Regions from separate parts of the Vibrio sp. Vb1554 genome, predicted to be linked through region 2. Evidence: predicted binding sites of a transcription regulator. Region 2 holds the regulator's gene; each other region holds the start of a gene.

Region 1 (2,207 bases), on a different contig from region 2:
GCCCACACGTCTTTCAGCGAGTGGGATTTCTCGTTCTCCTTCTACGGGTACCCAAAGCACACGAGATAGCTTGTTTCGAACATGACTTGTTTCCCATGTAAGACCATGAACACCAGTGAGGGGGGCCACAGAAACAAAGGTTGTTTCTAAAGGTTTGCCAGAGTAACTGATCGGAATACTTTTCAACTCGATCCCTAGTTTTGCGAAATCTTGTTGAGGTTTACTGCCAGCTGGAGCGCCCAAGTGCCATTCGAGTAATTGACCCACCCAACCTTTATCACGTTTTAAGTTTTCAGGAACAATCATATTCGCCTCGGCGGCCAACTCAGCAAAACTGAGTCCTGCCATATCATGCGCTCGTTCCAATAGCTCTGCTTCTGTTTGTGGTTCTGGTTTCATAGTTACAAGGTGGTATTACAAAAAATATAGTTTATCAAACTCCGACCAAATCTACTGTTTAAGATTTCACCGAGGCGGTGTAAGAACGATCAATTCATAACTTATCCACAGGTGGAGGAGGTATTGATAAGATCCTGACGAGGTCTGTATGAATAAACAGGGGTTAAAATGCATTTTTGGGGTTGATTTTGTTGTAATCATCTAAACGAATAGCAGGTAAGTGTGGATAAATAGCCTGTTGGTGGATCTTTGACCGATCTGAGTTTGGTGAAAAGATCATCAAGAAATTGAAGATCGAATTATCGTTATTTTTAAAAATAAATACTTTTTTATCAATGCTTTATGTTTGTTTTTTTGTTTATTCATTTGTTTTTCATTTGATGGGATTGAACTGAATTACTCATTTGAATTGAATTCTTCACAAAGTTATTCACAGAAAAGGTGAATAAATGTGGGCAATGTCTCACTCTTGTGTTGATAAGGTATGGTTTGATTAAAAGATATCCAAAAATGCTGAAAAGGTAATAAATCTTGCTCATATCACATCAGTAAGTTTGCTAGTAATGGGGATATGTGGAAAAATCACGGTAATAAAAAATTTATTCATAGAGGTTAGCCAGTGATAGATGGCGATGGTTACCGACTTAATGTTGGTATTGTGATATGTAATAACCATGGTCAGGTCTTCTGGGCTAAACGATACGGGCAACACTCATGGCAATTTCCACAAGGTGGGATTGACGAAGGTGAAACCCCTGAACAAGCCATGTTCAGGGAGTTATACGAAGAAGTCGGTTTAACGAAAAAAGACGTTAAGATCATTGCAACAAGTCGTCATTGGTTAAGATATAAGCTACCAAAGCGATTGGTGCGTTGGGACTCCAAGCCTGTTTGTATCGGCCAAAAACAGAAATGGTTTCTGCTGAGATTAGAATGCGATGAGTCTCGCATTAATATGCAACGCGGAAAATCCCCTGAATTTGATGGTTGGCGCTGGGTAAGTTACTGGTATCCAGTTAGGCAAGTTGTTTCTTTCAAGCGAGATGTTTATCGACGAGCGATGAAAGAATTTGCATCCTTAGCCATGCCTTTTCGAGAGAGAAAAGCGAAAGGGAAAAGAAAAAAGCAACGTAGAGGATAATCATGCTCAGTCAGCTAAGGGAAATAGTTGAGAAAGTCTCCAGGGTCGATGATGTGCATCTGGCACTCGATATATTGGTGAAAGAGACTTGTGCTGCCCTTAGTACTGAGTGCTGTACTATCTATCTTGCTAATGAAGAAATGCAGCGCCTTGAGTTAATGGCAACTCAAGGCCTTATTTTTGAAGGTGATAGTATTCATATCAACTTCAATGAAGGCTTGGTTGGGTTGGTAAAACGAAGCGCTGAACCCCTTAACCTTGCCGAAGCCTCAAAACACCCCGAGTTCAAATTCTTTCCTCAACTCGGCGAACAGATTTACCACTCTTTTTTAGCTACTCCAATCATTCATCGTAAACAAGTTTTAGGTGTGTTGGTGATCCAACAAAAAACGCCGCGCTTGTTTAGTGAAATGGAAGAATCGTTTCTTGTTACCTTATCCGCTCAGTTAGCGGTGCTCATTGCACATGCGCAGAATCTTGGGCATTGGCAGTTAGCATCTAAACCCACGGTATTAAAAGGTTTGCCTGCGTCTACTGGTGTCGCGATTGGAGAGTTTTGGTTCGACAATACCCAGCCGAGTTTATCGGATATTTTCCCTTCGTCCACGTTAGATAAGGAACGCGAGCACGAGACACTACTGGTGGCCATAGAGCGAGCGTTAAATGA
Region 2 (2,207 bases):
CACAAGCTAATGACTTCCCGGGACTAGAAGAGTTTTTCCGTAAGTTCGGGCATGATGGCACTGGCAGCGTGCGCCGTTATCTGCACACGTTTGACGAAGCGGTTCCCTACAATCAAATGCCAGGCACGTTTACACCGTGGCAAGACTTACCCGAAAACAGCGACGTGCTGTTTTATGAAGGGTTACATGGTGGCGTGGTGGATGGTGATGTTAATGTTGCTCAACATGTGGATTTCTTAATTGGCATGGTGCCGATTGTGAACTTAGAGTGGATACAAAAATTCGTACGCGACACTCGCGATCGCGGCCATTCGCGTGAAGCGGTAATGGACTCAATCGTGCGATCCATGGACGATTACCTCAACTATATCACTCCTCAGTTTTCTCGTACTCACATCAACTTCCAGCGCGTACCGACCGTTGATACTTCCAACCCACTTAATGCAAAAGGCATCCCTAGTTTGGATGAGAGTTTTGTGGTGATTCGCCTACGCGGTATCAAGAATGTCGACTTCCCATATCTGCTGGCCATGATTGATGGCTCATTCATGTCACGCCACAACACGATTGTCGTACCCGGCGGTAAGATGAGCTTTGCAATGGAGCTCATAGTTCGGCCTATCCTACAACAGCTCATCGAAACAGGGAAAATTGGCTAAAAACCTGCCTGCGAAGATGTTTACTTTTCATACCGTGATCATGTGCACAGTTTTGCTTACAAAATCTCAATCATGGCACGATTAAAATCAAGAAATCGTTTTCGAAAAAGGATACTATTTCTTACCGAAACACAAGAGAGCTTGCAGCATATAAAAAGTGCTCTTATTCTAGTAGGCCTAATTCAGGCTTAGCTAAAATATGGATAGCGCAAGCGTACCCTGCAGAGGAAGTGAGATATTATGGTTCTAGGTAAACCTCAAACCGACCCAACATTAGAGTGGTTTCTTTCACACTGTCATATTCATAAGTACCCTTCAAAGAGCACGCTAATTCACGCGGGCGAAAAGGCAGAAACTTTGTACTACATCGTTAAAGGTTCTGTTGCGGTTCTTATCAAAGACGAAGAAGGTAAGGAGATGATCCTTTCTTACCTAAACCAAGGAGACTTTATTGGTGAACTTGGTCTATTCGAGGAAGACCAAGAGCGCACAGCTTGGGTTCGTGCTAAATCTCCTTGTGAAGTTGCTGAAATTTCTTTCAAGAAGTTCCGTCAGCTTATCCAAGTAAACCCAGACATCCTAATGCGTCTTTCTGCGCAGATGGCTCGTCGTCTTCAAGTAACTAGCCAAAAAGTGGGTGACCTGGCGTTCCTAGACGTAACTGGTCGTATCGCTCAGACGCTTCTGAACCTTGCAAAACAACCAGACGCAATGACTCACCCAGACGGCATGCAAATCAAGATCACTCGTCAAGAAATCGGTCAAATTGTTGGCTGTTCTCGTGAGACAGTAGGTCGTATTTTGAAGATGCTAGAAGAGCAGAACCTAATCTCTGCTCACGGTAAAACCATCGTGGTTTACGGTACTCGTTAATCTCAAACTAGAGTGACACGAACAAAATTATAAAAGCCACCAATGGCAACATTGGTGGCTTTTTATTTGCTCATGACCAAATGAGATAGGGTGCAGCGAACACTAATGAGTAAGCTTAACAGGTTAACCCTAAAACTTAGCCATTCGTACTTTCAAAGATTTTGTCAGCTGAAGCGGCCACGAAACCTGGGTACAAATCACCATTTTCCATCGGATAGCGCTTAGCAAATTCATAAAACCCGCCAGGGATAATTTCAGTGCCTTCGCTAAAACGAACCGCTACTTTATCAGCCATGGTCGATGACTGCTCTAGCAACACCTCAGGAGTGCCCTTCACTTCACCACCATTTTCATTAATGGTAAACCCAGCGGTACGCAGATGATCGTTTACCTGCTTCACTTCTTCATATTCATTGAGTTGGTTAACGCTCACCGTGAAGTGGTTTGCTCCGTAACCATGCGCCGCAAGCCAAGATGCGTACTCACTTTCTTTAGCCAACGTTTGGTAATCAGCAAAGCTTAAATCCCACAAGCGTCCACCATGTAAGAATGCGCTATCGTTCAGCTTGTCAGCATCGACTTGTGCCACCAAATTTTTCACAATCTCTTGTAGCTCAGGCGAGCACTCTTCAACTTTTAGCTCACTAATAAATACTTTAGGTTGCTTCGGATCTG
Region 3 (2,207 bases), on a different contig from region 2:
GCAAATGTCTTAGAGCTGATTTCCCAAGCCGCTTCCCAAGTTAAACCTTTTTCATCCATCAGGATGCGCATTAGTTCAGGAATCGCAATCGTTGGGTGTGTATCGTTAAGCTGGATAGTCTCTTGCTTAGGTAGATCCGCTAGCGAGTAGCCCGCAGCTTCGTGGCGACGTAGGATGTCACGTACAGACGCTGCTGAGTGGAAGTACTGCTGCATTAGACGCAGTGTTTTACCTTTCTCGTGGTTGTCGTTCGGGTAAAGCACTTTAGTGATGTTACCTGCGTCGATCAGTGCGTGCTGAGCTTCGAAGTAATCACCATTGTTAAAGCTTGCTAGTGAGAATGGTGCAATCGCCTGACATTCCCAAAGACGTAGCGGGTAAACCGTGTCTGATTCGTAACCCACAATTGGAAGATCCCAAGGCATTGCTCTTACTGTCATGCCTGGTACCCATTTGCGAACTTCTTTACCGTTCTCGTTAATCACTTCAACGTGACCGTAGAAACCGATCTCTTGCGCAAGTTCTGGACGCGCAATTTCCCAAGGGTAGCCTTCTACACCGCGCCAAGCGTCAGGTGCTTCTTGCTGGCGACCATCTTTGAATGACTGTTTAAATAGACCGTATTCGTAATGTAAACCATAGCCGACAGTTGGGAATTCTTGTGCCGCACATGAATCCATGAAACACGCAGCCAGACGACCAAGGCCACCGTTACCCAATGATGGGTCGCGCTCTTCTTCTAGCAGATCAGTTAGGTTGTAACCTAGTTCAGCCATTGCTTCTGTTACTTGTTCGTACAGACCCATGCTGATTAGGTTGTTACCAGTCAAACGACCGATAAGGAATTCTAGCGAAAGGTAGTTAACGCTCTTCGCACTTTTAATGCGTGGATCTTCTTCTGTCGCAAGCAAATCTAGAGTAGTAAATTCAGCCAGAGCATGCCCCATTGCTAGGTACCATGCGCGGCTGTCTGCGTTTTCAATCGTATGAGCGTAAGTTACAGATAGGTGTTTCTTTACGCTTTCTTGGAACGACTTCTTGTCAAATTGTTTTTGTTGAGTAGGTTTCATTACGAAATTCTCACGTCTTTTGGTAATTCATCTGCCATACATCGTGCATTTACCTCTGTGAATAAACATCCTCCTAATTCTCATCCTTTGAAGGAGGAGGGCTGAGGGCGTAGAGGGGGTACCATTGCTAGGTTAGTGATCCAAATCTCAACAAAGTGAACTTTGCACCAGTTCTTAGTGATTTTGATCACAATGGAATGTGAGAAAGGTTAAAACCCGTTCATGACGCTTTTTATAGTCCACTCATCTGATGATGTGAAAATTGTAATATCGGTCACATTAACTCGGTCAGCGTAGAAGAACTTTTCGTAATCTATGTGCAACGCGATCTTAACGCTAACGAAACAAACGATATTTAAGTGACGACAATCACAAATAAAGGGCGTAGTTGATGGTAAATCCATCAACCCTTGAGAATTAGGAAGTGGATCAAAGTAACGAACATTTCTGATGTCGTAACATCCCACTCAGCTCACAGGATTGTACGCTTTTTATACAAACTAGAATTAGGCGATGTGAGTTATTTCTAGTTTTCGCTAGCTTTCATATCTAAGTGACCGTATGGAATGGTTTTTCAGACGGACGCAAGCCCCAACAGTAGCGACATTATCCGGCATTCAAACAGTGTTTTTGATGCTGATGACATCATTCAGTAAGACGGCTTTCAAGGGGGCTTTACTAGAATGATCACGTTGCTGCCATTTGGGTATACATAAATAAGGACATAACTACTAATGTGGATTCCATCTAAGCTTACTCGACCAGGACGCCTGCACAATGCCATCGTGCGCCCACGAGTGTTGGACTTACTACAGCAAGCGCCTTACTACAAATTGGTTTTATTCCGATCCCCAGCAGGTTACGGAAAAACAACAATGGCAGCGCAGTGGCTATCCGATAAGCCAAACGTCGGTTGGTACAGCATTGATGACAGCGATAACGACGGCTTTCGCTTTGTAAACTATCTGCTTCAAGCATTAAACAAAGCCACCAACTTCAGTTGCGCTAACGCACAAAAACTGGCGGAAAAACGTCAGATCTCGTCTTTACGCTCCCTATTTAGCGAAGTATTCGCTGAAATGGCTGACTTTCATCAAGAGTGCTACGTGGTACTTGATGACTACCATTTAATCACGA
Region 4 (2,207 bases), on a different contig from region 2:
CGAGAACATCGTTTCCTATGTAGCTAATATCCCTGCCTTATCTATGCCATTTGGACGAGAGGATGTGAATTACTCTCAAGGTTGGACGGCGTTTTACTGGGCGTGGTGGATTTCTTGGTCACCATTTGTGGGTATGTTCATCGCACGTGTGTCTCGCGGTCGTTCGGTTCGTGAGTTTATTATTTGCGTTATTCTTATCCCATCTTCAGTTTGTGTGTTATGGATGACGGCCTTTGGCGGTAACGCAATTAGCCAATACGTTAATGATGGCTACGAGGCGGTGTTTAACGCAGAACTACCTTTAAAACTTTTTGCCATGTTAGATGTTATGCCATTGGCTGAGATAACATCTTTTGTCGGCATTATCTTAGTCGTGGTGTTCTTCATTACCTCTTCTGACTCAGGATCACTGGTTATTGATACTATTGCTGCGGGCGGTAAGGTCGATGCACCAACGCCACAACGCGTGTTCTGGTGTACGTTTGAAGGTTTGGTTGCGATTGCATTGATGTTGGGTGGTGGTCTAGCTGCTGCTCAAGCAATGGCGGTGACGACTGGTTTACCATTTACTATTGTTTTGCTTGTTGCAACGGTATCTTTGATAAAAGGTTTGATGGATGAACCTCGTCCAAAGGCGGTTTCTAAGAAATCAAAATAACTAGTATCAGCAGTTAAATTATTGATAAAAGCGGTATGCGAAAGCATGCCGCTTTTTTTTGGATTTCTATTTTTCTCTGAGAAATGAACAGCATGGAAAACGGTCTTGTTCTGGTTGTTTTTTGTACTGCGCATTTGGGTGACTATTTAATAAATTAGACCTCAAACTATTTTAACTTTTGGTTAATAGGTTTGTTTTTGTGAGCCGTGTCACAAAAATGCCGATAAAAAGGCGGATTATTTGATTTTTAGTCGCGAGGGATGCCCATAATAAAAAGGAAATTTAATTAGACCTCAAAGGATATGTATTTTCACATGATCACATCAGCACCTTGGGTCCTTTATCCAGAGATTGGAGAAGACTCAAGTAAAAAATGGATTTTTCGTGAGCCTAAAATCTCTGATGGTGACGACATTTACAGCTTGATTGCAGACTGTCCTCCATTGGACATGAACTCATCTTATTGCAATTTCCTACAGTCTACGCATTTCAGCAAAACCAGTATTTTGGTTGAGCAAAAAGGCGAAATCGCAGGTTTCATTTCCGGTTATCAGAAACCAGACGAGCAAGACGTTTTATTTGTCTGGCAAGTTGCAGTCTCACCTCGCTTTAGAGGTCATGGTTTAGCATTCCGCATGTTGAAAGAACTTCTCACCCGAGAGGAATTAGGCGGTGTTAAATCGGTAGAAACTACCATCACGGAAGATAATAAAGCCTCTTGGGCACTGTTCAAAAAGTTAGATGCGATGAACGGCAATTCTGGCCAAGTAAGCACATTTTTGGATGAAGAAGCTCACTTTAAAGGCAAACACGATACAGAATATTTGTATCGCATTCCTCTCAAATAATCCTCAAACAATAGGAATTAAAAACGGTCTCATCATGGATATTTTCAAAAAGCAGGAATCCAACGTACGCTCATATTCAAACAATTTCCCGGTCGTTTTTCGTAAAGCGAAAGGCTGCTGGCTAGAAACAGAACAAGGTGAACGATACTTAGACTTCCTTGCTGGAGCGGGATCTCTAAATTACGGCCATAACAATCCAGTACTAAAACAAGCGTTGCTTGAGTACATTGAAATGGACGGTATTACTCACGGTTTGGATATGCACTCAGAAGCGAAAGCATCGTTTCTGGAAGCGTTGGATACTTACATCCTTAAACCAAGAAACTTGGATTACAAGGTTCAGTTTACGGGCCCAACAGGCACTAATGCTGTTGAGGCGGCATTGAAGCTGGCTAAAAAAGTAAAAGGCCGCGACAGCGTCGTTGCGTTTACTAACGGTTTCCATGGTTGTACTGCTGGTGCACTGGCTGCAACGGGTAACCAGCATCACAGACAAGGTAACGGTTCTAGCCTAAGTAACGTCACTCGTATTCCATTTGAAGGTTACGCTGGCGTAGATGGTCTCGCGCTGTTCGAAACCATGCTAAATGATAACTCTGCAGGTATGGATAAACCAGCCGCTGTACTTCTTGAAACTGTGCAGGGTGAAGGTGGTTTAAATGCTGCTTCAAACGAGTGGTTACAACGTTTGAGCAAAATCT

What was found. Region 2 encodes CRP, which controls carbon source genes, mostly activating them, when cyclic AMP is high. Its sites were predicted from a motif close to TGTGANNNNNNTCACA; they were not measured.
Region 1: rppH (RNA pyrophosphohydrolase) is a predicted target of CRP. The motif match lies at 850-865, and genes of this name have one in related genera.
Region 3: R8N28_RS04035 (glycogen/starch/alpha-glucan phosphorylase) is a predicted target of CRP. The motif match lies at 1,334-1,349, and genes of this name have one in related genera.
Region 4: ectA (diaminobutyrate acetyltransferase) is a predicted target of CRP. The motif match lies at 857-872, and genes of this name have one in related genera.

The regions. Positions count from the first base shown of each region.
Region 1 covers NZ_JAWPOJ010000008.1:143,492-145,698, forward strand. Annotated here, with positions in the region: gene mutH (DNA mismatch repair endonuclease MutH) at 1-399, opposite strand, end outside; gene rppH (RNA pyrophosphohydrolase) at 1,019-1,540, shown strand; gene ptsP (phosphoenolpyruvate--protein phosphotransferase) at 1,543-2,207, shown strand, end outside.
Region 2 covers NZ_JAWPOJ010000049.1:1,991-4,197, reverse strand. Annotated here, with positions in the region: gene R8N28_RS22680 (phosphoribulokinase) at 1-659, shown strand, start outside; gene crp (cAMP-activated global transcriptional regulator CRP) at 900-1,532, shown strand; gene R8N28_RS22670 (DUF1338 domain-containing protein) at 1,669-2,207, opposite strand, start outside.
Region 3 covers NZ_JAWPOJ010000003.1:113,243-115,449, reverse strand. Annotated here, with positions in the region: gene R8N28_RS04035 (glycogen/starch/alpha-glucan phosphorylase) at 1-1,070, opposite strand, end outside; gene malT (HTH-type transcriptional regulator MalT) at 1,805-2,207, shown strand, end outside.
Region 4 covers NZ_JAWPOJ010000038.1:21,789-23,995, forward strand. Annotated here, with positions in the region: gene R8N28_RS21320 (BCCT family transporter) at 1-658, shown strand, start outside; gene ectA (diaminobutyrate acetyltransferase) at 973-1,506, shown strand; gene ectB (diaminobutyrate--2-oxoglutarate transaminase) at 1,541-2,207, shown strand, end outside.